DNA from 3 places in the Arthrobacter woluwensis genome. Region 2 is predicted to be linked to each of the others. Evidence: riboswitches for the same ligand, from Rfam matches in the RefSeq annotation. Region 2 holds a riboswitch; each other region holds the start of a gene.
What was found. Region 2 has a riboswitch for S-adenosylmethionine ahead of QFZ52_RS16180 (DUF1737 domain-containing protein). Riboswitches for the same ligand answer to the same signal wherever they lie in the genome.
Positions count from the first base shown of each region.

Region 1: it holds a riboswitch for S-adenosylmethionine, as region 2 does, so the genes downstream of both, metX (homoserine O-acetyltransferase MetX) here and QFZ52_RS16180 (DUF1737 domain-containing protein) in region 2, are expected to answer to the same signal.
Region 3: it holds a riboswitch for S-adenosylmethionine, as region 2 does, so the genes downstream of both, QFZ52_RS10105 (aminotransferase class V-fold PLP-dependent enzyme) here and QFZ52_RS16180 (DUF1737 domain-containing protein) in region 2, are expected to answer to the same signal.

Region 1 is NZ_JAUSXR010000001.1:924,739-934,443, forward strand. Features, by position in the region: gene QFZ52_RS04055 (bifunctional o-acetylhomoserine/o-acetylserine sulfhydrylase) at 79-1,398, shown strand; SAM riboswitch class IV at 1,553-1,667, shown strand; gene metX (homoserine O-acetyltransferase MetX) at 1,678-2,835, shown strand; gene QFZ52_RS04065 (hypothetical protein) at 3,022-3,576, shown strand; gene QFZ52_RS04070 (SGNH/GDSL hydrolase family protein) at 3,578-4,441, opposite strand; gene QFZ52_RS04075 (alpha/beta hydrolase) at 4,547-5,203, shown strand; gene QFZ52_RS04080 (RNA-binding S4 domain-containing protein) at 5,187-5,426, opposite strand; gene QFZ52_RS04085 (lactonase family protein) at 5,459-6,526, shown strand; gene QFZ52_RS04090 (glycine--tRNA ligase) at 6,610-7,995, shown strand; gene QFZ52_RS04095 (GNAT family N-acetyltransferase) at 7,997-9,004, shown strand; gene QFZ52_RS04100 (YibE/F family protein) at 9,035-9,705, shown strand, end outside.
Region 2 is NZ_JAUSXR010000001.1:3,106,048-3,115,752, forward strand. Features, by position in the region: gene QFZ52_RS14270 (helix-turn-helix transcriptional regulator) at 1-442, shown strand, start outside; gene cls (cardiolipin synthase) at 567-1,979, opposite strand; gene QFZ52_RS14280 (aminodeoxychorismate lyase) at 2,294-3,217, shown strand; gene QFZ52_RS14285 (GNAT family N-acetyltransferase) at 3,245-3,775, opposite strand; gene QFZ52_RS14290 (SRPBCC domain-containing protein) at 3,884-4,417, shown strand; gene QFZ52_RS14295 (alcohol dehydrogenase catalytic domain-containing protein) at 4,630-4,986, shown strand; gene QFZ52_RS14300 (zinc-binding dehydrogenase) at 5,042-5,542, shown strand; gene QFZ52_RS14305 (FAD-dependent oxidoreductase) at 5,803-7,341, shown strand; SAM riboswitch class IV at 7,518-7,624, shown strand; gene QFZ52_RS16180 (DUF1737 domain-containing protein) at 7,633-8,130, shown strand; gene QFZ52_RS14315 (rhodanese-like domain-containing protein) at 8,127-8,528, shown strand; gene QFZ52_RS14320 (O-succinylhomoserine sulfhydrylase) at 8,532-9,705, shown strand, end outside.
Region 3 is NZ_JAUSXR010000001.1:2,212,407-2,222,111, reverse strand. Features, by position in the region: gene QFZ52_RS10135 (transglycosylase domain-containing protein) at 1-1,647, opposite strand, end outside; gene QFZ52_RS10130 (SRPBCC domain-containing protein) at 1,700-2,245, opposite strand; gene QFZ52_RS10125 (hypothetical protein) at 2,308-3,057, opposite strand; gene QFZ52_RS10120 (metal-dependent transcriptional regulator) at 3,116-3,829, opposite strand; gene QFZ52_RS10115 (Nramp family divalent metal transporter) at 3,904-5,163, opposite strand; gene QFZ52_RS10110 (class I SAM-dependent methyltransferase) at 5,251-6,027, opposite strand; gene QFZ52_RS10105 (aminotransferase class V-fold PLP-dependent enzyme) at 6,147-7,556, opposite strand; SAM riboswitch class IV at 7,595-7,710, opposite strand; gene hisN (histidinol-phosphatase) at 7,783-8,604, opposite strand; gene rsgA (ribosome small subunit-dependent GTPase A) at 8,669-9,705, opposite strand, start outside.

The DNA.
Region 1 (9,705 bases), 2.2 Mb from region 2:
TTCAGGTTCTCCTTCGGGAAGGCTGACGCCGCGATGGTGGGGGAGACCGTTCCTGGCCCTTGAAATCTAAGGAAAGCCATGACCAACAACTGGTCCTTCGAAACCCGCCAGATCCATGTCGGACAGGAGCCGGACGCCGTCACCGGCGCGCGGGCCCTGCCGATCTACCAGACCACGTCCTTCGTGTTCCCGAGTGCCGAGAGCGCCGCCAACCGCTTCGCGCTCGCCGAACTGGCCCCTATCTACACCCGCATCGGCAACCCGACGCAGGACGCCGTCGAACAGCGCATCGCCAGCCTCGAAGGCGGCCTGGCGGCCCTGCTGCTCAGCTCCGGCCAGGCCGCGGAGACGTTCGCCATCCTCAACGTGGCCGAGGCGGGTGACCACGTGGTGGCCAGCCCCAGCCTGTACGGCGGCACCTACAACCTCCTGGCCAACACCCTGAAGAAGTTCGGCATCGAGGTCACCTTCGTCGAGGACCCGGACAATCTGGACCACTGGCGCGCCGCCGTCCGGCCGACCACCAAGCTCTTCTTCGCCGAGGTCGTCTCCAACCCGCGGCAGGACATCCTGGACATCGAGGGCGTGGCCTCCGTGGCGCACGAATCCGGCGTCCCGCTGATCGTGGACAACACCCTTGCCACCCCGTACCTCATCCGGCCTCTCGAGTGGGGCGCGGACATCGTGGTGCATTCGGCCACCAAGTACCTGGGCGGTCACGGCAGCGCGATCGCCGGTGTGATCGTGGACTCCGGCAAGTTCGACTTCGGCGCGGACCCGGAGAAGTTCCCGGGCTTCAACACCCCGGACGAGAGCTACAACGGACTCGTCTACGCCCGCGACCTCGGCGCGGACGGTGCGCTGGGCGCCAACCTCAGCTACATCCTGAAGGCCCGCGTGCAGCTGCTGCGTGACCTTGGATCCGCCGTCAGCCCGTTCAACGCGTTCCTCATCGCGCAGGGCCTCGAGACGCTGAGCCTCCGCGTCGAGCGCCACGTGGAGAACGCGCTGAAGGTCGCCGAGTTCCTGGAGGCGCGCGACGACGTCGAACGCGTCGCGTACGCAGGCCTGCCGAGCAGCCCGTGGTACGAGCGGGGGCGCAAGTACGGTCCGAACGGCATCGGCGCCGTGGTGGCGTTCGAGATCGCCGGCGGACTCGAAGCCGGCAAGGCGTTCGTGGACGCGCTGGAACTCCACTCGCATGTGGCGAACCTGGGCGATGTCCGTTCCCTCGTCATCCACCCGGCGTCCACCACGCACGCCCAGCTCAGCGAGGCCGGTCAGCGCGCCGCGGGCGTCACCCCGGGTCTGGTCCGTCTCGCAGTGGGCATCGAGCACATCGACGACATCCTGGCCGATCTGGACGCCGGTTTCCGGGCCGCGAAGGCCGCCGTCTGAGCCCCTCGGGGCATCCGCGGGACATCCACGGGCCGCGCATTCTTCGGAATGCGCGGCCCTTGCTGCCACTTGGGCGAACATAAATCCCGAGAGCCTGTCTCATGAAGCGTCATCTTCAGAAACGGCCTCTTCCGATCCTTTACACTGGTCCGAGAGTCACGAGTGCCAGCGCCAAACCCCGGTTCGCTGGCCGGCAACCCTCCTCCTGCGGTGGGGTGCCCCGGGTGAAGACTCGGCCCAGCGCCGGCCGGCGCGGGCAAGCTCAGGAATAGAGGCCCCATGACTATCGCTGCATCCCGTCCACTGTCCACTGCGCGGGACACCACCACCCGCGAGGAGCGCGACGCCGACGCGCGCCACGGTGTGCAGCGCACCGCCGTCGTCGGGCCGCTGGAGCTGGAGGCCGGCGGGAAGCTGCCGGACGTCACCCTCGCGTACGAGACCTGGGGGACGCTCGCGCCCGATGGCGGCAACGCGGTCCTGATCCAGCACGCCCTCACGGGAAGCGCGCACGTCGCACAGGGTGACACGGACGAGGAGGGCTGGTGGGACGGACTGGTCGGCCCGGGCCGCGCGATCGACACGGACCGGTTCTTCGTGGTGGCCGTGAACATCATCGGCGGCTGCAACGGCAGCACGGGGCCGTCCAGCCCCGCCCCCGATGGCAAACCGTGGGGTTCCCGGTTCCCGTTCATCACGCTCCGCGACGCGGCGGTCGCCGAGGCGCGGCTCGCGGATCAGCTGGGCATCCGGCAGTGGTTCGCGGTGGTCGGCGGGTCCATGGGTGGCGCGCGGGCGCTGGAATGGGCCGCGGGGTTCCCCGAGCGGGTCCGCAAGTGCGCGGTGATCGCGATCGGCGCCCACAGCACCGCCGAGCAGATCGCCCTGGCCCAGGCGCAGACCCTCGCCATCCGCCAGGACCCGGCCTTCCGCGACGGCGACTACTACGACGGCCCGGCGCCCGAGGCGGGCCTGGCCCTGGCGCGCCGGATCGCGCACATCTCCTATCGCAGTGAGGCGGAGCTCGAGGCCCGCTTCAGCCGCAAACCCCAGGAGGGCGAGTCGCCGCTCAACGCCTCCGCCCTCGCCGAACGGGGCCGGTACCAGGTGGAGAGCTACCTGGACCATCAGGGCGGCAAGCTCGTCCGCCGTTTCGACGCCAACAGCTACATCGCGCTGACGGAAGCGCTCATGAGCCACGACGTCGGCCGCGGCCGCGGCGGCGTCGAGGCGGCGCTGGCGGACAGCCCGGTCGAGTTCTTCGTCGCCGCGGTGGAGTCCGACCGGCTCTACCTGCCCCGGCAGTCCGAGGCCCTCGCCGCGGCCCTGCCCGGAGACGTCACGGTGCACCGGATCGCCTCGGAGATCGGCCACGACGGCTTCCTCACGGAAGCGGGCCAGCTCGGCGCGCTGCTCGGCCGGACGCTTTTCGCCTGAGGCGGGCCTATCCGGCATTCTCAACCCCGCCTCCAGATTCCCATCCGGCCCTCACAACCCATCCGGCCCTCACAACCCATTGACTGCTCCATAGGAAGTCATTCCGCCGCGAAATCCGGGGAAAACGACATCCTATGGAGCAGTCGCTGAGGGGATCTCCGCAGGTCCGGATGGGATAATCCCGTCATGGCTCTGGAAAACCTGCTGCTCCGTCTCGACCGCATCGCCGGAGGCCGCCAGGCCGGCGTCCGCATCGGGGAGCGGCAGCGGCTCCATCCGAAGACGCGGCGCGCTTTCACCTGGGTGCTGTGGCTCCTGGTGCTGGAGCTCGTGCTGGGAGTCGGGGCCGTCGTCGTCGCGCTGGTGCTGTCGAGCAGCGGCGAGCCGGTGCCGTTCGCCGTCTGGATGCGCACCGTGGTGGTGCTCGGGATGACGGCCACCCTGTTCTACTTCGCGTGGCGCGCGACCAAGGGCTGGTACTGGGCGTACCAGCGGCTCCGGCTGTTCGCGCAGATCTTCCCCGTGGTCACGCTCGTCATGGCCGCGATCCCCGGGCTGTATCCGCTGTGGATGGTGACCGAGCAGATCGTGTTCAGCCTCATCATGATCGGCATCGCCGACTTCCTCACGAGCGATCACATGAGGATCGCGTTCCGGAAGCCCGGCGCGCCCCGGGACCTGGATCCGGATCTGGACCCGGACGACCAGGCCCCGGACGATCAGGCCCCGGCGGCGTCCTGAGTCAGAGCTCCTGACCCGGCAGGAACACCGGCCCCGCCACCGGGCGCTTGGGCTGGATGCCGTCGCCCGACGACTGGTGCCGCAGGCGGCGCAGGACCCACGGGAACAGGTGCTCGCGTGCCCACAGGAAGTCCTCGGTGCGAGCGGTGCGCCACGTCTTCTCCGGCATGGGCTTGGGGGAGAGCGGTTCCAGAGTGTGCTGGACGTTCAGGGCGTCCAGGACCATCGTCGCGATGGTGTGGTGGCCGAGGGGCGAGAAGTGGAGGCGGTCCTGGTCCCAGTACTGCGAGCCGGCGAGCTGCCGCAGCGACCACATGTCCGCGATCACGGCGTCGTGCCGCGCGGCCACGGTGCGCAGGTTCTCGTTGTAGATGGCCACCTTGCCGCGGAGCGGGCTCAACACGGTCGACACCGTGTCCGGGCCGTTGAACAGCACCACCGTGGCGCCCTCGGAGGCGAGACGGCCGACGGCGGCGTCCAGCGTGTTGGCGAGGGCGTCGGGATCGCCGCCGGGACGGATGAGGTCGTTGCCGCCGGCGGAGATGGTGATCAGATCCGGCTTGAGGTCCAGGCAGGGGTCCACCTGCTCATCGATGATCTGCTGCAGGAGACGCCCGCGGATGGCGAGGTTGGCATACGCGAAGTCCGGGTGTCCGGCGCTCAATTCCTCCGCCACGCGGTCCGCCCAGCCGCGGTGGCCGCCCGGGCTCGCCGGCTCGGGATCGCCGATGCCCTCCGTGAAGGAGTCGCCGAGGGCCACGTACCGGGACCACGGGTGGCCGCCGTCGCTCTCCTGCTGAACTTGAGGAGAGGAAGCCGGCGCGGGAAATACTGGCCCTGAAGATAACTGAGAGGAGTCGCTCATTCTTCCCATCATGCCCCCGGGCGGCTCGGTTACGCCACCGTAGCTTCCGGAACGCGCCGCCCTCTTCGGCCGGGCCGATCAGGCCGTGATGGCAGAATACGAGCCATGAGTCTTGACGCCCCCGCCTTCCCCGCACCCACCGTCCTCTGGTCCGTCCCCGAAGATCAGCGGCAGGGCCGGCCTCTGCTGGTGCTTCTGCACGGCTACGGCGCCAACGAGGCGGACCTGTTCGGGCTGGCGGATCAGCTCCCGGACGAATTCGTGGTCGCGAGCGTGCGTGCGCCCCTGACGATGGGGCCGGGGTTCACCTGGTTCCCGCTCACCGGATCCCTCGATTACTCCTTCGACGCCGTCAAGGCCGCGACCGACTACGTCCTCGAGTGGCTGGACGGGGTGCGCGAGGAGTTCACCTCCGTGAGCCTTCTGGGGTTCTCCATGGGCATGGCGATGGCCACCAGCATGTGGCGCCGCCGCCCGCAGGACTTCGCGGCGATCGTGGGGCTGTCAGGTTTCGCCGTCGAGGGTGGCACCGACTGGTTCCGGGACGCGGAGCTCGACGGCAGCACGCCCTTCTTCTGGGGCCGCGATCCGCAGGACCCCGTGATCCCGCGCGAGAAGGTCGATTTCACCGCGGCCTGGCTGCTCGGCAAGGCCCGCGCCACCAAGGTGCAGTACAGCGGCGTGTGGCACGGCATCAGCCCTCAGGAAGTGGGGCACGTCGCCGAATTCCTCGGCTTCGAGGTGCTCAGCCCGCAGCGATGACGCGGACGCTCTGACCGTTGACCGTCACCACGTCGCCCGTCGTCAGCTGACGGCCCCGGCGGTCTTCGATGTCGCCGTTGACCTTGACCAGCCCGTTCTTGATGAGCTCGGTCGCCTCCACGCCGTCGTCGGCGAGGGAGGAGAGCTTGAGAAGCTGACCCAGGCGGATCATCGAATCCCGGATCTCGATGGTGTCGATGCCGTCCGGTGCAGGAGAAGTCATATCCCCATGATGCCTTACCCCACGGAGGAACGATGAACATCCCTCTCTATCTCGGCAGCTACACCGAGGACGGTTCCGGCCGTGGTTCCGGGGTGCAGCGCGTGACGGTCGACCCGGTGGCCGGGGAGCTGACGGTGCTGGCCACGAGCTCTGGCGTGCGCAACCCGTCGTTCCTGCTGTGCGGGCCGGGCGGCCGCCTTTTCGCCGTGGAGGAGCTCGACGCCGGCCAGGTGGTCGAGCTGGACCCGGAGACCCTCGCGGTCAAGGCCCGGGTGAGCAGCGGCGGGTCGTCGCCGTGTCACCTCGGCCTGGCCGGCGGGCTGCTCCTCGTCGCGAACTACGGCTCCGGGACGGTCTCCGGTCTTCCGCTGGACGGTCCGTGGGGCACCGAACCGCTGTGGACCGTGGGACAGGAGGGCGCGGGACAGGACGGCGCCGGCCCGGTGGCCGACCGTCAGGAAGGGCCCCATGCCCACTCGACCCTCGCGCTGGGCGAGGACCGCTTCCTCGTGGCGGACCTGGGCCGGGACCGGGTCGACGAATACCTCCTGGGTGAGGACAGTCCGGAGCTCGTGGGCGGGCTGGACCTCCCGCCCGGCACCGGACCGCGGCATCTGCTCCTGGAGGAGCCCGCGGCTGGGGTCGGCGAGGGCGCCAGCAAGGGGGCGGTGGTGCTCTGGGTGGTCGGTGAACTCGACGCCGCACTCCACCGTGCCGTCCGCGCCGAGAACGGGTCGTGGGCCCTGGCCGGTGAGCCCGTGGCGTTGGCTCCCGGTCACGAGCAGGCCTATCCGAGTGAGATCACCGGCCACCCCGGCTCCGGTGAGCGGGCACTCGTGGTGGGCGTGCGCGGGAGCGACACGCTCGCCGTCGTCGCGCGCGAGGAAGGGGAGGAGCGGCTGCTCCGGACACTTCCGTGCGGCGGCGCGTGGCCCCGTCACCTGGCCTGGGCGCGCGCCGACGACGGCGCCCCGCACCTCTGCGTCGCGGCGGAACGCGGGCACCGGCTGAGCGTGTTCGTCCCCGGCCCGGACGGCGAACTCACCCCGGTGGGCGGCGTGGAGACGTTCAGCCCGACGTACGTGCTGCCGGTAGGCTAGGACGTGTGTCCCCACTGGGGGACCGGCACGAGTATCCGCACCCGGACCGCACCCAGCGGCCCGCTTTCCCTGGAGTTGTTCATATGGCAGCAAAGTCCACCCTCGATTCGGTCATCTCCCTCGCCAAGCGGCGCGGATTCGTTTTCCAGGCCGGTGAGATCTACGGTGGATCGCGCTCCGCGTGGGACTACGGCCCCCTCGGCGCCGAGCTCAAGGAGAACATCAAGCGCCAGTGGTGGCAGACCTTCGTCCGCGGCCGCGCCGACATGGTCGGCCTGGACTCGTCCGTGATCCTGCCGTCGAAGGTGTGGGAGGCCTCCGGTCACGTCGCCACCTTCACGGACCCGCTGGTCGAGTGCCTCTCCTGCCACAAGCGCCACCGCCAGGACCACCTCCTGGAGGCGTACGAGGCGAAGAAGGGCCGCGCCCCGGAGAACGGCATGGACGACATCGTGTGCCCCGATTGCGGCACGCGCGGTGAGTGGACCGAGCCCCAGAACTTCTCGGGCCTCATGAAGACCTACCTCGGCCCGATCGACGACGAGTCCGGCAAGCACTACCTGCGCCCGGAGACGGCCCAGGGCATCTTCGTGAACTTCGCCAATGTGGTGACCGCCGCCCGCAAGAAGCCGCCGTTCGGCATCGGCCAGGTCGGCAAGGCGTTCCGCAACGAGATCACCCCCGGCAACTTCATCTTCCGCACCCGCGAGTTCGAGCAGATGGAGATCGAGTACTTCACCCCGCCGGCGGACGCCCCGGCGGCGTTCGAGGAATGGGTCGGGGCCTGCTGGAACTGGTTCGTGGACCTGGGCATCGACCCGGAGAACATGCGCCGCTTCGATGTCCCGGACGGCGAGCGTGCGCACTACTCGGACCGCACCATCGACATCGAGTACAAGTTCGGCTTCGCCGGCTCCGGCTGGGGCGAGCTCATGGGTGTCGCCAACCGCACCGACTTCGACCTGAAGAACCACATCGAGCACTCGAAGCAGGACCTCTCCTACTTCGATCAGGCCTCCGGCGAGCGGTACGTCCCGTACGTGATCGAGCCGTCCTTCGGCCTGACCCGCTCCATGATGGCCTTCCTGGCCGACGCCTACACCGAGGACGAAGCTCCCAACTCCAAGGGCGGCGTGGACAAGCGCACCGTCTTGAAGCTGGACCCGCGCCTGGCGCCGGTCAAGGCCGCCGTGCTGCCGCTGTCCCGCAACGAGCAGCTCTCCCCGCTGGCCCGCGAACTCGGTGACAAGCTGCGCAAGCACTGGAACATCGACTTCGACGACGCCGGCGCGATCGGCCGCCGCTACCGCCGCCAGGACGAGATCGGCACCCCGTTCTGCATCACCGTGGACTTCGACACCCTCGAGGACAACGCCGTGACGATCCGCGAACGCGACACCATGAGCCAGGAGCGCGTCTCCCTGGATCAGCTGGAGGCCTACCTGGCCGGAAAGCTGCTGGGCGCCTAGCATGACCATCCAGTACCGTCCCTGGCGTGAAGGCGACGACCTGGAACTGCTCCAGCTGTGGGGGGATCCCGATTCCCCCGCGGCGGGGCAGTTCCGGGCGTCCTTCGCGCCGTCCGTGGGCAGCATCGACGGAGACAGCGCGAACGGTGAGCCGTGGCGCCAGTGCATCGTGGCCGAGGACGTGGTGGACGGTGTCGCCGTCCCGGTCGCCGCGGGCGTGGTCTACGAGACCGCCCTGCACAGCGAACGGCTCTGGTCCTACATCGAGGTCTCCCGTGATCACCGCGGACACGGCATCGGTTCGAGCCTCCTGGTGATGCTGCGCCGTGAGGCGGAGCTCTCGCCCTCGGGCGTGACGGCTCTCCGGTCCAAGGTCGCCGTGGGCACTGACGGCGCCGGTTTCGCGGCGTCCGCCGGGCTCGAGCCCATCCAGCGGTCACGCCTCGTGGAGGTCTCCGCGGGCGCGCTGAAGCTCCCCGTGTTCGACGGTGAGGGCGAGGACGCGGGCAGCGACGTCATCATGGATCTCGCCACGGGATCCGTGGAACTGACGCAGGTGGTGGGCCGGTACTACCGGGAGGTGCACTCCTGGGACGATCCGGGAGAGCTGTCCCTGGGCACGGTCCAGCGGCTCTTCCTCGACGACCTCTCCGGGGCTCACGGCGCGATCGTGCTGCGGGCCAAGCCGGAGTCGGCATTCGGCAGCACCGTGTCACCCACCCGCACGGGGAAGATCCGCGCCTTCGCGATCAGTTACGCGGCGCCGGGCACGGGGGAGGAGGTCCAGGAGGGCGCCACCGATGTATTCCTGGGCCACGACCCCGCCCTGGACGCGGAGGACGCGGCCGAAGCGGTCCGTGACCTGCTCTCCCTCATCGCCTACCAGCACCCCGTGGTGCTGGAAGTGGACGATTCGATGACGGCGTTGCGCGCCGCCGTCGAACCTCTGCTGGAGACGGGCGGCGCCCGGCAGCTGGGCGCCGACGTCCTGGTGGTCAGCGACAAGTAACGGCGGAACCGACAGGAGCGGAGCGGACCCATGGGTGCCGGACATTCACACGGCGGGGGCCACTCGCACGACGACGGCGCGCCGCCGTCCGCGGAAGCAGCGGCGGCACGGCGTCGGGCCGGGTGGATCCTGGCCGCCATCCTGGTGCCGGTCGCCCTGCTCACGGTGCTGGGCATGGTGCTCCTGTGGCCCTCGGGCAAGCATGAGGACCTGCGTCTGAGCTCGCCGTATTCCACGGCGCCCGGCGTCAGTTTCGACACCGGCAAGGTCATGAGCGTCACCAAGGCGTCCTGCTCCGGGAATTCCCCGGACGCGCAGCAGGATTCAGGACAGGGCGGCTCAGGTCAGAGTCCTTCGCAGGGCCCGTCCCAGGGCACCTCGCAGGGCTCCGGCCAGAGCGGCTCCACGCCCGGCGCCAGCCGTCTGACCTCCTGCTTCTGGGCGGTGACGCAGCCGGACGCCGGTGGTTCGCCGGTCCAGGTGGTGTTCAACCCGGAGGTGTCCGCGTCGGATTCCGTCCACCCCGGTGACGGGATCCGGTACCTGAACCTCTCGCAGGTGCAGGGGGCCTCGGCCGGGCATGCGCCGGCGTATGTGTTCGTGGACTTCGTCCGCTCCGCGCCCATCGCGATCCTCGCCGTGCTCTATGCGGCCGTGGTGATCCTCGTGGCGCGCTGGCGGGGATTCCGCGCCCTGCTCGG
Region 2 (9,705 bases):
CAATTGGGACATCGTGGCCTGGAACGACGCCTACAGTTCGCTCTTCCCGCGCGTCCTGGAGGTCTCCGGGCCGGACCGGAACCTGCTGCGACTGGTCTTCACGGATCCGGCCGTGCGTGCCCTGCTGCCCGACTGGGACCAGACGAGCGCGCAGTTCCTCGCCGAGTTCCGGGCCGAGACGGGCTCACGGATCGAGGACGCCCGGAAGGCCAGTCTGGTGGCGGGACTCCTGCAGTCGAGCCCGGAGTTCCGCGCCCAGTGGGAGGCGCACGGCATCCGTGGGTTCACGCCCCGGACCCGCAGCTTCAACCACCTCGACGGCAGCACGGTCACCTACGAGCACCACCAGCTCACGCTCGCGGACGCCCCGGCGCTGAAGCTGATCGTCTACACGCCGGCACAGGACCCTGCGACGGACGACGGCGGCGCCGCCTCCCGCTGACCCCGCCCGGCCCGGCGTCGTCCGGGTCAGCCCCCCGTCGGCGTCGCCCACGCTTTCGTGGTTCACCCACGGACATTTCCGTGGGCGAACCACAAAGCCGTGGGTCCGGCCAGATCCGATGCAGCTACTGCAGAGTGGCCGAGAGCCGGCAGACGTTGTCCACGTACTTCGAGAGCACGGACCGTTCCTGCCACTCCTCCAGCGTCAGTTCCCGCGAAGTGGCCCGGTAGGCCTCCTGCACCTTCCGCAGCGCTGACACGATCTCGGGGCCCACCATCATGAGGGACACCTCGAAGTTCAGGGAGAAGGACCGCATGTCCATGTTGCTCGAGCCGAGGACCGCCACCTCCTCGTCCACCGTGAAGTGCTTCGCGTGCAGCACGGCGGGCGCTTTGTAGAGGAAGATCCGCACCCCGGCCTCGAGGAGGGCCTGGTAATAGGACCGCTGGGCGTGATGCACCAGGAACTGGTCGCCCTGCTCAGAGACGAAGAGCTCCACGTGAACGCCACGCTGAACGGCGGTGGTGATGGCATACAGCAGGGAATCGTCCGGGACGAAGTACGGGCTGCAGATGGAGACCCGCTCCTGCGCGGAGTAGATCAGCGTGTTGAACAGGCGCAGGTTGTTCTCCTGGGAGAACCCGGGCCCACTCGGCACCACCTGGGCCGGGATGTGGCCGTCGACCGCCTCGGGCAGGACGATCTGCTCCTCCAGGGATTCATCCGTCTCGCTCAGCCAGTCGGTGGCGAAGACGACGTTCAGGCTCGCGACCACCGGCCCCTCGACCCGGGCCATGAGCTCCACCCAGTGGCGGCCGGCCTTGCGGTGCTTGGGATTGTTGTAGGAGGGCTCCGTGAGGTTCTGCGACCCGGTGAAGGCCACCTCCCCGTCGACCACCATGATCTTGCGGTGGTTCCGGAGGTCCGGGCGGCGCCACTGCCCGGAGAACGGCATGACCGGAAGCATGCGCCGCCAGCGGATCTGGGAATTCTTCAGACGCCGCAGCAGCCGCCGGTAGCCCCGTACCCGCAGCGTGCCGATGTGATCGAACAGCAGGCGGACTTCCACCCCTCGTTCGGCCGCCTCCTCCAGGGCCGTGAACAGCGGTTCCGTCACCGAGTCGTACGCCATGATGTAGAACTCGACATTGACGTAGCGCTTGGCCCCGCGCGCCGCCGCCGTCATCGCATCGATCGATTCCAAGTAGCCGGGGATGAGTTCGACACGGTTCCGGGTGGTGAGCGGCTGGGCTCCGAGCCGGTGGTTGAGTTCGATCGCGGAACGCAGCCAGACCGGCAGGTGCAGCTGCTCGGACTCGCCTTCCAAGAGGGAGCTGGCCTCCCGCACCCGTCGGTTGACGTCCTCCAGTTCGCGGACGCGGCGGCCCTTGAGCCGGAAGTTGCCGAACAGCAGGAACAGGACCAGGCCGGCGTCGGGCACCAGGAAGATGGCCAGCAGCCACGCCATCGCCGTGGTGGGACGGCGATTGCCGGGCACCACACCGAGCAGGACGAGACGGATCACGATGTCGGCCATGACCCAGATGGTGAACCCCACCGACCACTCCTGAGGCCAGCTGTATGGCAGCACGCATCTCCCCCTTGTCGTGGTCGCGTTCCCCTCTCCGGATGGTCCCGGGTGGCCGCGGTCTCCCCTGAGAATATCCGTCCCCGGGCGTTTCCGGGGCGGGCTTCCCAGCGCGGCCCTGCGCGAACCTCTCCTCCCCTCGTGTTGTGTGCTCAGTTGTTGTGGGTATTCCGGCCGGACACCCGCAACAACTGAGCACGCAATGCTGGGCAGACACCACCGGGCCGCGCGCACCTCAGGGGCTGCGGCTCTAAGCTGGACCCATGACTTCGACGTCCCCCAGCACCGTGCTCGTGTTCCTCGATCCCGCCTTCCCGCAGGGCCGCGTGGCGGATGCCTCCGTGCCTCAGCTGATGGCGACGGACCTGGGCGCGACCCGCGGTGACGGTGTCTTCGAATCGCTCCTGGTGCTCGACGGCAAGCTCCGCAAGCTCCCCGCGCACCTGGCCCGCCTGGCCGGGTCCGCCGCCGCCCTGGACCTCGCGATCAGCGATGCGGACGTGTGGCGCGCGGCGATCGGCACGGCCGTGGACGAGTACCTCGAATCGCACCCCGGCGTGGACGAGTTCGTGGTGAAGCTGCTGGTCACGCGTGGCGTGGAGGGGGCGGGGGCGCCCACCGAGTGGGTGCAGGCCAGCCCGGCCCCCGCTCTGGGGAAGAAGCAGCGCGTGGAGGGGATCGACGTCGTGCTGCTGGACCGCGGCTACGACAGCGATCTCGCCGAGCGCGCCCCGTGGCTCCTGCTCGGCGCGAAGACCCTCAGCTACGCCGTTAACATGGCGGCGCTGCGGCACGCGCATTCGCTCGGCGCGGATGACGTGATCTTCACGTCCGCGGACGGCCGGGTGCTGGAAGGGCCGACCTCCACCGTGCTGCTCGCGCACCGTGACGTGAACGACGACGGCTCGGTCACCAAGCGTCTCGTCACGCCGCAGCTTGATGCCGGGATCCTCCCGGGCACCTCGCAGGGCGCCCTCTTCGCCGCGGCGAAGGAGGCAGGCTGGGAACTCGGCTACGGGCCGCTCGAGCCGGAGGACCTGTTCGACGCCGACGCCGTGTGGCTGATCTCCTCGATCCGCCTGATCGCACCGGTGAAGCACCTCGACGGCAGGACGATCGGCTCCGACCCGGCCGTTGCGGCGGAACTCACCGAGGAACTGAACCGGCTGTTCGCCGGCATCGAATAAGCGGGGTCGCGCGGCCGGAACCCCGACCTACAGCTCCGCGGCCATGACCACGCGCGGCCAGCGGTCCAGGCCGTGGGCGGCCTCCTCGGCGACCTTGGCGCGGAGCTCCGGCCCCCACTCCGATTCCGGCAGGACGGCGAATCCGAGCCGGGCGTAATAGGCCGCGTTCCAGGGGATCTCGCTGAAGGTCGTCAGGGTTGCTCGGCGCATCCCGCGATCCCGGGCGACGGTACGGAAGTGCTCCAGAAGCCGCGCGCCCAGCCCCTGCCGGCCGTGTCGCGGGTCGACGCTGAGCTGTTCCAGGTGGGCCTCGCCGTCCACCACCTCGCCGACGGCGTAGCCAGCCACTTCGACGGTGGCGTCCTCCACGCCGGGGACCGGCGCAACCCCGCCGGCCGGCACGGTCAGCACCCACGCCCAGCCGGACGCCGCGAAAGTGGCCAGTACGGCGTCACTGAAGGGCTCGTCGTCGGCGATCGAGGCCATCCCGGCCTGCCGGAAGAGTTCGCCGGCGGCACGTTCCAGGTCCTGGACGGCACGGAAGTCTGCAGTGGTCATGGCGCGGATCATCACTCCAGTCAACCAGTCCCGGGATTGCGCCGCATGACCCGGGATGAACGCCGGTGACGAATTGTGCCGCCCGATGAGGGCTGTCGTTGACCTTGGATGACGGCCGCCGCAGACTTCCAGGAGAACAAGGAGGACGAACAGGTGGAGAGCATCCGGCAGCTCGAGGAATGGCAGGGCCTGCGCGGCATCAACAGGGTCTGGGAGTTCGACGCGCCCGTTGAGACCGTGTTCCGCGCGCACACCGACCCGCTCTGGCTGGCCCGCTGGCTGGTGCCGGACGGCGTCGAACTGCGGTTCCGCCGCTGGGATGCCCGCACCGGCGGATCCTGGAGCTACTCCGTGGGCGCCGGCGGGGACGACTGGACCTTCTACGGCTCCTTCCACGAGGTCTCCGAGCCGTGGCGCATCGTGCAGACGGTGGAGGCGGAGGCCGACTCGCACGGCCCCGTCCTCGAAGTCCTCGACTTCCTCGAACTGCCCGGCGGCGGCTGCCGCCTCGAGGCCATCGCCATGTTCACCTCGCCCGCCGCCCGCGAAGAGGTCGGCGGCTCGGACGACGACGGCGGCCTGGCCCGCCTGACCGACCTCCTCTCCGAGCTGGGCGCCTTCTCCACCCCGCTGCCGCAGTAGAGTTACGCGCCCTCTGACCCCGCACGCGCCCTGTCGGACCCGCGCCCGAGCCCTTTCCCCGTCATCTGACGTCGCATCCGGAATGCCGTCGTCGCGAGTCCCGTTGCACGGGGCATCAGTGGGAACAGCATCAGTGAGAACAGTGCGCCGGACCGGCCCCTCACGCGAGAGGTGACCGGGACGACGCCGACAGCGCAAAGCGAGGAATCACCATGACACGTGCAGTGCGGTATGAAGAGTTCGGCGGACCCGAGGTCCTGCAGCTGGTCGCCGGCGAGGTGCCTCAGCCGGGCCCGGGCGAGGTCCGTGTCCGCGTCGCGGCCGCCGGTCTGAACCCGGTCGACTTCAAGATCTTCCACGGCGGCCCCGCGGCGGAGGCGTTCGGCGGAGCTCCCGGCTCCGGCGTCGGCAACGACTTCGCCGGCGAAATCGACGAACTCGGCGAGGGCGTCACGGGCTTCGCCGTGGGCGACCGGGTGTTCGGCGGCAAGCGGCACGAAGCGGTGGCCGACTTCGGTCCTGGTCCCCGCGAGCGGACTGCACCGCACCCCGGACGGACTCTCCGATGAGCTGGCCGCGACCCTGGACATCGCCGGACGGACCGCTGCCGCCGCGATCGACCAGTTGAAGCTGACGCCGGAGGACACCGTGTTGATCGGCGGGGCCGCGGGAGGCGTGGGCGTTCTGGCCACGCAGCTCGCCGTCGCGACCGGAGCCACGGTGATCGGGACAGCGTCCGAACGCAATCACGAATTCCTGCGCGGACTCGGCGCCGTGCCCGTCACGTATGGCGCGGGCCTGGCGGACCGCGTCGCGGAGATCGGCACGCCCACTGCCGCTGCTGACCTCAACGGCACCGAAGTGATCACCGTGGCGCAGGGCTTCGGTGTCCCCGCGGAGCGCATCACCGCGATCGCCGCGCACGGCCATCAGGACGGCGGGTTCATCGCGACCGGTGGCGGGGATGCCGGTCCGGGCGCGCTGGAGCGCATCGCGGCGGGCCTCGCCGACGGTTCCCTGGTCCTGCCCCTCGAAGCGACCTTCCCCGTGGAACAGGTGGCGGACGCCTACCGGCTGCTGGAGGAGGGCCACGTCCGCGGCAAGGTGGTCGTCACGCTCGACTGACGGGCGCAGCGCCGGGCCGGCCGGTTCCCGCGCCTTCACCCACGGAAACGTGGTTCACCCCCTGAAATTTCCCGGGGTGAACCACGTTTCCGGGGGCGCTTCCGTCAGCGCCCCTGGCAGAGCCCGCCCACAGAGGGGGTGTTGGATTCCCCGGCCCCGGCCTAGCGTGGAAGGGAGGGGCGACGCCCCGCCGCCGCCGTCGGGAGCACGGCGCATCACCCGGTGACGGTGGTTCCATCCGATCGAGGAAGGGGAACACCATGACGTCACTCTGGCTGGACCGGCCACCGATTGAGGGAGCCGGCGAATTCATTCCGGAGGCCCGCTACGACACCGTGGTCGTCGGCGCGGGACTGAGCGGACTGGCCACCGGGCTGCTGCTGGCCCGTGGCGGCCAGCGCGTCGCGATCGTGGAGGCCCGCGCCGTCGGCTCCGGCACCACCGGCAACACCACCGCGAAACTGAGCCTCCTGCAGGGCACCCGGCTGTCCGCGCTGCGTGACCGCCATCCGCTGAGTCTGGTGGAGGCCTACGTCGAGGGCAACCGGGAGGGTCAGGCCTGGCTCCTCCGATTCCTGGAGGAACAGGGCGTCCCCTTCCAGCGGCGTGACGCCTACGTCTTCTCCGTGACCGACGACGGCGCGCGGCAGCTGGGCGCCGAGTTCCAGGCCGCGCGGGACGCCGGGCTGGCCGTGGCTGAGGTCGCGGCCACGGAGCTGCCGTTCCCGATCACGGCCGCACTCCGCCTCGACGACCAGGCGCAGTTCGACCCGATGGACGTCCTGGAGGCCATGACCCGGGACTTCCTCGCCCACGACGGTGTGCTCCTGGAGGGCACCCGCGTCCACGACATCGAGCAGGAGGAGGAAGGCCTCATCCTCCGGACGTCCCGCGGCCGGCTCCTCGCGGACCGGGCCGTCCTCGCCACCGGCATTCCGTTCCTGGACCGCGGCGGCTACTTCGCCCGGCTCCACCCCTCGCAGTCCTACGCCGCGGCACTCCGGCTGCCTCCGGGCACGCCCGTCCCGCAGGGCATGTACCTCTCCGTCGAGACGCCAGCGCGGTCGCTCCGCAGCGCCCCGGACGACGACGGCGGCGACCTCCTCCTGATCGGAGGCAACGGTCACGCGACGGGCAAGGAACCCTCGCCCCAGGCCCGCCTGGACGAACTGCTCGACTGGGGCCGGCACCACTTCCCCGGAGCCGAGGTCACCCACACCTGGTCCGGCCAGGACTACCGTTCCGCGGACCGTCTGCCCTACATCGGACCGATGCCGTTCGGCGGAGGCCGGATCTTCGTGGCCACCGGGTACGACAAGTGGGGCATGAGCACCGGCATGGCGGCCGGGCTGGCCCTGAGTGCCGAGATCCTGGGCGGTCGGATGCCGTGGGCCGAGAGGCTGCGGGACCGTTCGGCCACCAGCCCCGGCCTGAGGTCCGGACTCGCGCAGAACGCCGCGGTCGCCGTCGACTGGGCCAAGGACTGGGTCAGTTCCCGTTTCCTCTCGCCGCCGGACGCCCACGAGGTGGTGCCGCGGGAGGGCCACGGCGTGGTGGCGCACGACGGCGACGGACCCGAGGCCGTCTCCACGGTCGGCGGGCGCACGTGCAGGCTCTCCGCCGTGTGCACGCACCGTGGCGGGATCGTGCGCTGGAACGACGCCGAACGCAGCTGGGACTGCCCTTTGCACGGGTCCCGGTTCGCCCCGGACGGCACGGTGCTCCAGGGACCGGCGACGCAGGATCTGGTGGTCGACTCCGTGGCCACCGGCGCCGCGACCCACGAGCCGGAGGAGTGAGCGCCGGCCGGTCCTGCGCGTTCACCCACGGAAACGTGGTTCACCCCCTGAAATTTCCCGGGGTGAACCACGTTTCCGTGGGTGCTGTTTCCGTGAGCGAATCCGCCCGGTTCATGACAGAAGATGAAGCCTCCCGTCACACTTCTCCCCGGGGCCTGGTGCTAGATTTTTTGCAGAGTAACGAGCACCGGTGACAAGCCCTGACTGACCGGTCGGCAACCCTCCACACGCGGCGGGGTGCCTCAGGTGACTACTCGGCATGTGTCAACTGCAAGCGCGAAGGAGCCCCACTTGCCTGCCCGCAAAGAACCCACGTCCGCCCCTGCCGGAACCGCCGGCGCCGCCAAGGCCACGACGCCCAGGAGCACCGCGGCCAAGCCCGCCACCCGGGCTCCGCGCACCACGAAGGCCGCGGCCGCCAAGCCGGCAGCCGCCAAGGCCTCCCCCGCGAAGGCCGCCACGACGACGGCGACCGCCCCCGCCGCCGAGCAGGCCACTGCCGCCGCGCCCGCCGTCGCGCCCCAGGACGTGACGGCCGAGACGCCCGCCCGCCTGCCCTACCGCCTCCTGACCGGCCCGGACACCCGCGAATTCTGCGAACGGGTCTCCGCCGCCCTGGCCGATGGGTACATCCTCTACGGGAGCCCGTCCGTGACCTTCAACGGGGAGACGGTGATCGCGGCCCAGGCCGTCGTCCTGCCCTACGCGCCGCCCGCGCCGCCGGCCCCGGTCGTCGACCCGTACGCCGTCCCCGCCACCGGCTTCGCCCCCTACGGCGGTGCCCTGTGAGCTACGCGGGTGACCTGACGCCACAGCAGGCCTGGAACAAGCTCAAGGACGGCGCCATCCTCGTGGACGTGCGCACCGAGGCGGAGTGGGCGCACATCGGCCGTCCGAAGGCCCCGTCCGGCGACCCCCTGTTCATCCAGTGGAACCTGGCCGGTGGCGCGCCGAACCAGGGCTTCCTCACGGAGCTCGCCGAGCAGGCGCCGGAGGCGGGCACCGCGGAGCTCGTGTTCCTGTGCCGCTCCGGGCAGCGCTCCATCGCGGCGGCCGAAGCCGCGACGGCGGCGGGCTGGTCCTCGTACAACGTCCTGGAAGGCTTCGAGGGCGTCCCGGACCGTTTCGGGGAGCGCACCGTGAACGGCTGGAAGAACAGCGGCCTGCCGACCACCATCGGGGCGTGAGGCATGGCGTTCAATCCTGAGGCCGCGTCCTGGTCGCCGGCCACGCAGGCCGTCCGGGGCGGGCTGGACCGCACGGGCTTCTACGAGACCTCCGAGGCGTTGTTCCTGAACTCGGGCTTCGTCTACGACTCCGCGGAGGCCGCCGAACGCGCCTTCACCGGTGAGGACGAGCGCTTCGTGTACTCGCGCTACGGCAATCCGACCGTCGCCACCTTCCAGGAGCGGCTGCGGCTGCTCGAAGGCACCGAGGCGTGCTTCGCGACGGCGTCCGGCATGTCCGCGGTGTTCACGGCCCTGGGCGCGCTGCTCGCCGCCGGGGACCGCGTGGTCGCGGCGCGGTCGCTGTTCGGTTCCTGCTTCGTGATCCTGAACGAGATCCTGCCGCGCTGGGGCGTGGAGACCGTGTTCGTCGACGGGCCCGATCTGGAGCAGTGGCGCGAGGCCCTGTCCGTGCCGACGCAGGCGGTGTTCTTCGAATCGCCGTCGAACCCGATGCAGGAGATCGTGGACATCGCCGCGGTCAGCGAGCTCGCGCACGCCGCGGGCGCCACCGTGGTGGCCGACAACGTCTTCGCCACCCCCATGCTGCAGCGCTGCACGGATCTGGGGGCCGACGTCGTCGTGTATTCCGGGACCAAGCACATCGACGGGCAGGGGCGCGTCATGGGCGGCGCGATCCTCGGGACCAAGGAGTTCATCGACGGGCCGGTGAAGAACCTCATGCGGCACACGGGGCCGTCGCTGTCGAGCTTCAACGCCTGGGTGCTGACGAAGGGCCTGGAGACGCTGGACATGCGCGTGCGGCACTCGTCCGCCTCCGCTCTGAAGCTGGCCGAGTGGCTCGAACGGCAGCCCGGGGTGACCTGGGTGAAGTATCCGTTGCTGCCCTCGCACCCGCAGTTCGAACTGGCGAAACAGCAGATGAGCGCGGGCGGCACCGTGCTGACGTTCGAGCTCGCGCCGCTTCCCGGCGGCACGGCCAAGGACGCGGCGTTCACGCTGCTCAACGGCCTGAAGATCGTGGACATCTCGAACAACCTGGGCGACTCCAAGAGCCTCATCACTCATCCGGCGACGACGACGCACCGCGCCATGGGTCCGGAAGGCCGGGCCTCGATCGGGCTGGGTGACGGTGTGGTGCGCTTGTCGGTCGGGCTGGAGGATGTGGACGACCTGA
Region 3 (9,705 bases), 890 kb from region 2:
CACATTGGCTCCGCCCAGGAGGTTGCCGAGGGTGTTGAGCTGGAGTTTCTGGCCCTTCCCGGCGCCGTCGTGCATGCCCAGGGCGTCAGCCGCACGCTGGATGTCGCAGAAGTCATTCAGGCCGGCGGCCGAGGCGAACGTGGCCGTGTTGATGGAGTAGTAGATGCCCATCCGCACGGTCATGGGCCGGTAGAAGCCGGGTGTGTCGTTCTGCAGGTCCGGGGCCGCGCCCTTGTCCATCTCCCGGGAGTTGTAGGCGCCCGCGACCGGGCCGCAGGTGCTCTTCCAGGGGAAGTTCAGCGGATAGACACGTCGCGCGGCGTCCACCGTCTGATCGGGCGATTTGCCCTCACCGAGCCACGCGGCGAGCGTCACCGGTTTCATGGTGGAACCGGGCTGCATGCCGCCCACGCCGCCCAGGGCCTGGCCGGCGTCGTCGGTCTTGTCCACGTTGAAGTTGTACGCCGTGACGAAGCCGGAGCCCTGCTTCGCGAGCATCCGGGAGTTCTGGGCCATGGCGACCACCTTGCCGGTGCCCGGCTGGATCGTCACCAGGGAGGCGCCCCACTTGTCCGGATTGGCGCCGGTGGTCGCGTCGACCTGGCGCTGCGCCGGACCCTGCAGACGCGGGTCGAGCGTGGTGCGGATCGTGAGACCGCCGCGCTGCAGCAGTTTGAGGCGCTCGTCCGGCGTCGCGCCATAGGCGGGATCGTTCAGGAACTGGTGCAGCACGTAATCGCAGAAGTACGGCGACTGCGCGGCGTAAGCGCAACCCTGGCGCGGCTGCTTCACCGCCAGCTTGAGCGGGGTCTTGACGGCGGCGTCGTGCTTCTTGGCGGTGATGTAGCCGTGCTTGAGCATCGCGTCCAGCACCAGATTGCGGCGCTCGACGGCGCGGTCCGGGTGGGCGATCGGATCGTAGTAGCCGGGGCCGTTCACCAGGCCCGCGAGCAGAGCGGCCTGCGGCAGGCTGAGCTTCGCGGCGTCCACCGAGAAGAAGTACTGGCTGGCGGCCTGGACGCCATACGCGTTGCCGCTGAACGCCACGATGTTGAGGTAGCCCTGGAGGATCTGGTCCTTGCTCAGCCGCTTCTCGAGTCCGAGGGCGAGCTTCATCTCCCGCAGCTTGTCCCCGGTGGTCTTCTGGCCGTTGAGCACGACGTCGGCTGCGTCGCCGCGGGCGGTCCGGCTGTCGTTCAGGACATTGGTCACGTATTGCTGGGTCAGGGTGGAGGCGCCCTGCCGGCCACCCGAGGCGTTGCTGACCAGGGCGCGCATGATGCCCATCGGATCGATGCCGCCGTGTTCGTAGAAGCGGTAGTCCTCGATCGCCACGAGCGCGTTGCGCATGTCGGGGGCGATCTGTTTGAGCGTCACATCCTGACGGTTCTCGCTGAAGACGGTGGCGATCTGCGAGCCGTCGGCTGCGAGGATCCTGCTCACCTGCCCGGGAGGGTTGATGGTGAGTTCCTCCGGCAGGCTGTCGAAGAACTGCACCGAGCCCTTGGTGGCGGCATCCGTGGCGGCCACCAAAGGCGCCAGGAAACCGACCAGGAGCGCACCGATCACGGCGCTCACGGTGGCGAAGGCCAGGAGTCTTCCACCCACTGCGGCCACGGACTTCAGGACATTTCTCGCAGGGCTCATCCCTTCGAGCCTAACGGAAATGCCTGGACGGCCGCTCAGAAGACGACGTGCTTCAGCGGTAGAAACCGTCCCGGAGGCGGACTCCGTGTTCCAGCCAGGCCTTCATCGCGGCGAGCATTCCGGTCCAGCCCATGCAGTTGCCGAAGGCCGCCGTGGCGCCGTCCTCCGTGGGCTTCCACGTGTGCTCGCGCACCACGACCTTGGTGCGGGCGCCGTCGTCCACGGAGGAGAACAGGAAGTCGACCACGGTGCCGTCCGCCTCGACGGACGTGCCCGGGGCCGCGCCCCAGCGCACCGAGATCGCCTCGCCCGGCTCGGCCCGGAGGACCGTGACGGGGACGGCGCCCGGGAAGTCCGCGAAGTCCCACTGGACGGTGGCTCCGGTCTCGAGGCGGCCCACCGCGCCGCCGGTGGTGAAGTACTCACTCAGGATGGCCGGATCGGCCACCGCCTCGTACACGTCCGCGACGGGCCGGGCGATGAAGCCGAAGACCTCGAAGCGGAGGTCCGTGACCGGAGCGCCGCCACTGGGCTCCTGCTGGGCGGCGGGATTCTGCTGGGCGTTCGGCTTCTGCTGGGTGCTGTCCTGGTCTTCCATGAAGTCTCCTTCTCTCGGGGCCCGGAACGTCCGGACCGCGTGCAGTGTCTGGCAGTGCTCCGTCAGCTTGCGGCCTGTCGTCGTTCCGCGGGCCGCCGTCGCACGGCGATCGTCTTGAGGTGATCCGGCCGGGCCGGGTCGAACCAGACATCCACCAGCTCACCGGTGACCACGGGATCGTCCGCGGTGATCATGGCCGGACGGCGGACGAACCGGCGGGTGCCGTTGAGGTCCTCGAAGGAGTAGGTGACCGACGTCAGAATCCGGTTGGACTCGTGGAACCGCTCATAGCCCTGGTTGGTGACCACTCCCGTGGTCAGCCGTCCGGTGCGCACGGTGTCCTCTTCACGGCGCCGGTCGGCGGCCCGCGCGCCCCAGGAGACCACGGACAGGATCCCCAGGAACAGGGCGATTCCGGCCAGCCACCAGGTCCCGGGAATCATCCGCGGTTCCCGGAACCATTCCGGTGCCGGCGCGACGACGGTCGTTCCGAAGGCGGCGGAGGCGCAGGCGAGGGCTTGAGCCGCGCCGAACCCGGGCAGCCGGGGATTGCGCACGGAGCGGGCGACCCAGGTGTTCAGGCCCACGATCGTCGCGCCTGCGGCGACGGTCAGGGCTATGATCCGGAGGATCCACTGCCACGGCTCCGGATCCTCGTTCTCCGTATCGAGCACGGTCACGAACGCGGTGATGCTGTACGCCGTCACGAAAGCGCCGAGGACCAGTGTGAGGCCGGGCACCCAGAGGTCCTGGGCCTGCGGGGTCCTGGATGCTTTGGCACGAGCGGCGGCGTCCGGATCGATGATGCTCATGCAAGGATGCAAACACGATGCCCCGCGATCCGCAATGCTCCGGGGAAGGAACGGACCCTCAGGGGAGGATGCAGCCCTCATGCGGCGAGTCGTCCGCGACCCAGAGGGCGTGCAGCGCCTGCTCGCCCAGCTCCGCGGTGTGGCCCTCCTGGCCGCCGGGAGGGGCCACATGAACCTGCAGTGCGCCGCTGAACGGCTTGCGTTCGCCGACCTCGACGACGGCGTCGACGTCCACGCCCTCCCGGCTGAGGTAGCGCAGGAGCTCCGGGTCGTCGTCGCTGATCCGGGTGATGAGCCCGTGGTGCCCCTCATCCAGCTCGGAGAGCAACCGGGCGTCGGGCAGCGCGACGGTGCCGTCGGCGGTGGGGATGGGATCGCCATGAGGGTCACGGTCCGGGTGGCCGAGTTTCTCCGCGAGGCGCTCCACGAAGGTCTCGGAGACGGCGTGTTCCAGGAGTTCGGCCTCGTCATGGACCTCGTCCCACGCGTAGCCGAGCTCGCGGACCAGGAACGTCTCGATCAGGCGGTGCCGTCGCACGACGGCGAGAGCCAAAGTCCGGCCCTCCGCTGTGAGCGTCACGGCGCCGTAGGGCTTGTGGTCCACCAGGCCGAGGTCCTTGAGTTTGCGCACCATCTCGGACACCGAGGAGTTCGCCACGCCCAGCCGCTGGGCCAGCTGGGTGCTGCTGATGGGCTTGTCCTGCCACTCGGTGAACGAGTAGATGACCTTGACGTAGTCCTCGATCGAGGAGGAGGCGACGGCAGACTTCACGGCCCCAGTTTAGTCGAGGCGGGCGACGGCGCCGGGGTGGTGGTCGGCCGCCGTCGCGCCGGAGCCGCGACTCCTCAGCCGCCCGGGACGAATGTCAGCCAGATCAGCACGCCGTTCAGGACGATCACGAGGAGGGCGCTCACGGCGGCCGCCACCTGGAGCGCGGGATGGTCTGCGTGACGGCCCATGACGCGGCGGTCCCGGCTGAGCAGGAAGAGCGGGATCAGGGCGAAGGGGATGCCGAAGCTCAGGGCGACCTGACTCAGCACCAGCACCTGGGTGGGATCCATGCCGACCGCCAGGATGATCACGGCGGGGATGAGGGTGAGGACCCGGCGCAGGAGGAGCGGGATCTGCACCTTGAGCAGGCCGCCCATGATCGTGGCGCCGGCGTAGGACCCGACCGCGGTGGAGGCGAGACCCGAGGCGAGCAGCCCGACGGCGAACACCGCGCCGATGACCGGGCCGAGCGTCGTCGTGATGGCGGCGTGCGCGCCCTCGATGCTGTCGGTGCCCTCCCGGCCGCTCAGGGCGGAGGCCGCGAGCAGCAGCATGCCGATGTTCACGGCGCCGGCGATGGCCAGGGCGGAGACGACGTCCCAGCGGGTGGCCCGGATGAGGCGGCTCAGAGCCCGGTCGTCCGGTTCCGGGCCACCCACCGGGCGGTGCCGGTCCCGGGAGAGCGCGGAGTGCACGTAGATCGCGTGGGGCATGACGGTCGCACCGAGCATGCTCGCCGCCAGCATCACGGACTCGGTGCCCTGGAAGCGGGGCACCAGGCCTCCGAGCACACCGCCGGCGCTGGGCGGGCTCACGATCAGACCGCACAGGAACCCCACTGTGATGACGGCGAGCAGCACGATGATCGCGTTCTCGAAGCTGCGCTGGCGCCGCCGGTTCTGCATCAGGAGCAGGACCATGGACGCCGCGCCGATGATGATGCCGCCGAGGGGCAGCGGGATGCCGAACAGCAGGTTGAGGGCGATGGCGCCGCCGACCACCTCCGCGAGATCCGTGGCGACGGCCACCGTCTCGGCTTGCAGCCAGAAGAGCCGCCGGCCCCACGTGGGGAACCTCTGCCCCAGGAGTTCGGGGAGGGAGCGTCCGGTGACCAGCCCGAGCTTGGCGGACTGGTACTGGACCATGACGGCCATGATGTTCGCGGCCACGAGGACCCAGACCAGCAGATAGCCGAACTGGGCGCCCGCGGTCAGGTTGGCCGCGACATTGCCCGGGTCCACATAGGCGATGGCGGCGACGAAGGCCGGCCCGAGCAGCAGGATTCCCGCGCCGCGGCGTGGTGCGACGACTCCTGGGGACAGCTCGGTCTTCATCTCATCCTCCTTTAGGCGAGCCGAACCAGGTAATTTCGGCTTGCCTAAAACTCTAGGCTCGGAGACCTCTCGGCGCAAGTGTGACCGTCAGCGCCGCGTGGTCTTCCACGCGTAGCAGCGGTAGGGGAGGGTGAGGATCTCCCCGGGGCGATGTCCGAGATGCTCGCAGAGGTACCACTCGAGGTTGCTGAGGACCTTCTCCCGGGTGGGGGCGGACGCCCGCAGGTAGTAGCTCCGGGATTTGGTCAGCTCCAGGAGATCCTCCGGCGTCACCCGGTCCTGCCACGGGATCACCGCGGCCTGGAGCTCGGTGAAGCCGGGCCCGACGGCGGGCACGAAGTGCGGCTTGATGACGTCACCGGCGTGCATGATGCGGGACAGCCGGTGCACCCACGGGACGGACGTGTCCAGCTGGTTCCAGATCAGTGCGAGGGTCCCGCCCGGCCGCAGGACCCGGAGGGCCTCCGCGCTCGCGGCGAGAGGATCGAACCAGTGCCAGGCCTGGGCCACCGCGATCAGATCGGCGCTCTCCGCACGAAGCCCCGTGGCCTCCGCCGTTCCCTGAACGGTCGCGACGCCGGGGAGTTCCGCATGCAGCTGGGCCAGCATGTCGGCGGAGGGCTCCACGGCCGTCACGTCCAGGCCGAGATCCACGAGCAGCGCGGTGTATTTGCCGGTGCCCGCTCCCAGGTCCACGGCCGATCGCGCGCCGTCCGGCACGCACCATGCAGCTGACTCCGCCGGATACGAAGGCCGGACCTGAGCGTAGTGCTCCCCGCCCTGTTCGAACGCGCGGCCCATCTCCCGGCGGGTGGTGGTGTCCATGCGGGGACCACCGGGCGGCGACACGTGACGGGCTGACATGCTGACTCCTGGACGATGACGGGATCCGCCCGCGGAGCGCGGGGCGGCTTGCCGTTTAAGGGTCGCACAGGGGGCGGACGCGCCGGCCCCTGTGCGACCGGACGTGCTGCGTCAGAGGATCAGTCCGTGGTGGTGCAGGGCGCGGCGCCCGCCGTGCCGGGGGTGTTCGGCGCCCAGTGCGGGTAGCTGCGCTGATCGTTCGCGGGAACCCAGCGTCCGGCGTCGACCACGTAGTCCCAGCCGAGACCGCGTTCGCGCAGCTGCCGGATCCCCTCGATGAGGCACTCGGCGTCCTCGAGCCGCGACCCCAGACCGAAGCTGGCCCGGAGCGATCCGGCGGGCAGGCCCAGCCGCTTGAGCAGCGGGTGGGCGCAGAACTTGCCGTCCCGGAGTCCCACCCCGTGCTCGGCGGAGAGGTAAGCAGCCACGAGGCCGGCGTCGTAACCCTCCACGGAGAAGTTCACCACGCCGATCGAGTCGGTGGAATCGCTGAAGATGCGGTGCACGGTGACGCCGTCCAGGGCGGCGAGACCGTCCTCCAGGTGGCGGCGGATGTCCGCCTCGTGCTGCTGCCACGAGTCGTGGTCGAGGGATGCCAGGACCTGGGTCGCCCGGGCCAGGGTGGCCGCGCCGAGGACGTTCGGGGAGCCGCCCTCATGCCGGGCCGGTCCGGTGGTCCAGACGACCGAATCGAGGCGGGCCTCCCGCACGGCGCCGCCGCCGAGCAGGTGGGGAGTCCCGGCGTCGAGCCAATCGGCACGGCCCACCAGGACTCCGGCGCCGAACGGCGCGTACAGCTTGTGGCCGGAGAAGGCGAGGAAGTCGACGTCGAGCGCGGTGATGTCGATCCGGCGGTGCGGCGCCAGCTGGGCGGCATCCACGACGATCCGGGCGCCGTACTCGTGCGCCAAGGCGGCGAGCTCGGCGATCGGCAGGATCTCACCGGTGACATTGGAAGCGCCCGTCACGGCCAGGAGGGCGACACCGCCGGCTTCGAGCTCCTCCCGGAGGGCCTCCACGGTGGCCGCGATGGTCTCCCGCGCCACGAGGCTCCGGTGACCGACCCGCTGCCAGGGGAGCAGATTGGCGTGGTGCTCGATGTCCAGGTAGAGCACGTCGCCGGCCTGTTCGCCCTGGCGCTGGGGGAGGCAGCCCGCCAGCACGTTCAGCGAATCGGTGGTGTTGCGCGTGAAGATCACCAGGTCATCCGGACGTCCGCCCACGAAGTCGCGCACGATCTCCCGGGCATTCTCGTACACCGAGGTGCTGATCTGCGAGGCGTAGCCGGCGCCGCGGTGCACGCTCGCGTAGTACGGCAGGATCTCGTTCAGGTAGGCCGAGACCACGCTGAGCGCGGGGGCGGAGGCGCCGTAGTCGAGATTGGCGTACCGGGCCGTGCCGCCCTGGATGAGCGGGGCCTGGATCTCCGCGCCGGTGACCGCGGCGAACGGATTGGCGGCCAACGACGGCGCGTGGGCGCGACCGGTTCCGGCGGCGGTGGAGCGGGGGGCGAGGGTGTTGACGGACATGCTGGACCTCTGCATCGTGGAGGGGCCCGCACAGGCGGGCACCGCGCTTGCCGCACCACTTTCTGTGGCCGGCCTGGTCGTCACCCGGGGCACCCCACCGCGTCTGGAGGGTTGCCGGCCAGCAAACCGGGGTTTTGCGCTGGCACTCGTGACCTGATTACGAGAGTAAAACAGCGGCGCGTCCCCGAAGGAACGCGCCGCCAATATTACGTGGAATATGACCTGCTCAGGGGGCCTGCAGCAGATCGTCCAGCCCGGGATTGAGCCTCCGGAGGAACTCTGAATGCAGGATGCCGTTGCTGGCCACCGCGTTGCCGCCGAACGGGCCGTCCTGCCCGTCGAGCGAGGTGAAGCGGCCACCGGCCTCGGTGACGATCGGCACGAGCGCCGCCATGTCGTAGAGGTTCAGCTCCGGCTCGCAGGCGAGGTCCACGGCGCCTTCGGCCAGGAGGCAGTAGGACCAGAAGTCGCCGTAGGCGCGGGTGCGCCAGACCGTGTCGTGGAGGTCGAGGAACTCGTCCCGCAGGCCGAGTTCCTTCCAGCCGCCCAGGCTGGAGTAGGAGAGGGAGGCGTCCTCGAGGCGGTGGACGTCGGACACCTTCAGCCGGGTGGCCGAGGCGAGGGAACGGCCCGTGTAGGCGCCATGGCCCTTGGAGGCCCACCAGCGGCGGCCCAGGGCGGGGGCGCTGACGACGCCGACCACCACCTGATCGTCCTCGATGAGGGCGATCAGCGTGGCCCAGACGGGCACGCCGCGCACGAAGTTCTTGGTGCCGTCGATCGGATCGATGACCCAGCGGCGGGAGGAGTGGCCCGTGGTGCCGAACTCCTCGCCGATGACGGAGTCCCGAGGCCGGGCCCGGGACAGCTGGGCGCGGATGTACTCCTCGGCGCTCCGGTCCGCATCGCTCACCGGTGTCAGATCCGGCTTGGTCTCGACCTTCAGATCCTGGGCTTTGAAGCGCGCCATGGTCTGGGCATCCACCTGGTCCGCCATGACATGGGCAAGCCGGAGGTCATCGGTGTAGTTCTGGGAGGAGTCCATCATGGGTTAAACCGTACCCACAAAGCACGCATCCCAGCTCATCCGGGGCGTGGACGTGACCGCGCCGTCAGGGAGTGCCGAGCTCCTTGGCCTCGCGTTCCTCCTGCGTTCCGGCGTCCAGCACCCGGCGCAGCGACTCCAGCCGCGAGGCTCCGGCGGGCCCGGCGTGTCCCTCGGCCACCCAGGCATCCAGGCCGCAGCCGATCGCCTGCGCGCCGTGCTTGCAGCCGCGCTCGCAGGCCTCGGTGCCGGGCGCCAGATCCGGGAACGCCTGCAGGATGCGTTCGGGATCGACCAGGGCGAGGCCGAAGGACCGGACGCCGGGAGTGTCCACGATCCACGTTCCGGGCCGCGCCCCCGGCATCTGGAGTGCCAGGGCGGAGCTGGACGTGTGGCGTCCGCGGCCGGTGACGGCGTTGACCTGTCCGGTGGCCCGTTCGGATCCCGTCAGGGCGTTGACCATGGTCGACTTGCCGACGCCGGAGTGCCCCAGGAGGACGCTGACGGAGCCGTCGAGCTCCTCCCGCAGTTCCTCGACGGCGGTGCCCAGCAGGGAGGCGGAACCGCCGTCGGCGCTCCGGGCGTCGATCCCGCTGGCTCCCGCCTCCGTGGTGCGGCTGATGATGACTTTGAGATCCAGGGCCTGGTAGTTCGCCAGCAGCTCGGCGGGGTCCTTCACGTCGGCCTTGGTGATGAGCAGGATCGGCTCGATCCCGGCGTCGTACGCGGCCACGAGGGCGCGGTCGATGAAGCCGGTGCGGGGCTCGGGGTTCGCGGCCGCGACCACGACCACGAGCTTGTCCGCGTTGGCGACGACGACGCGCTCCACCGGGTCGGTGTCGTCCGCGCTGCGCCGCAGAAGCGTCTTGCGGGGTTCGATGCGGACCAGCCGGGCCAGCGTGTCGGGATCTCCGGAGACGTCGCCCACGAGGGCCACGAAGTCGCCGACCACGACCGGGTTGCGCCGGAGCTCCTTCGCCCGCGCCGCGATCACCGTCCGCTCCTGCGGCGTCCCCTCGTCCAGGACGGCGGTGTAGCGTCCGCGGTCCACGGTGATGATGCGCCCGATCACCGCATCCGAGTGGCTCGGGCGGTCTTTCGTGC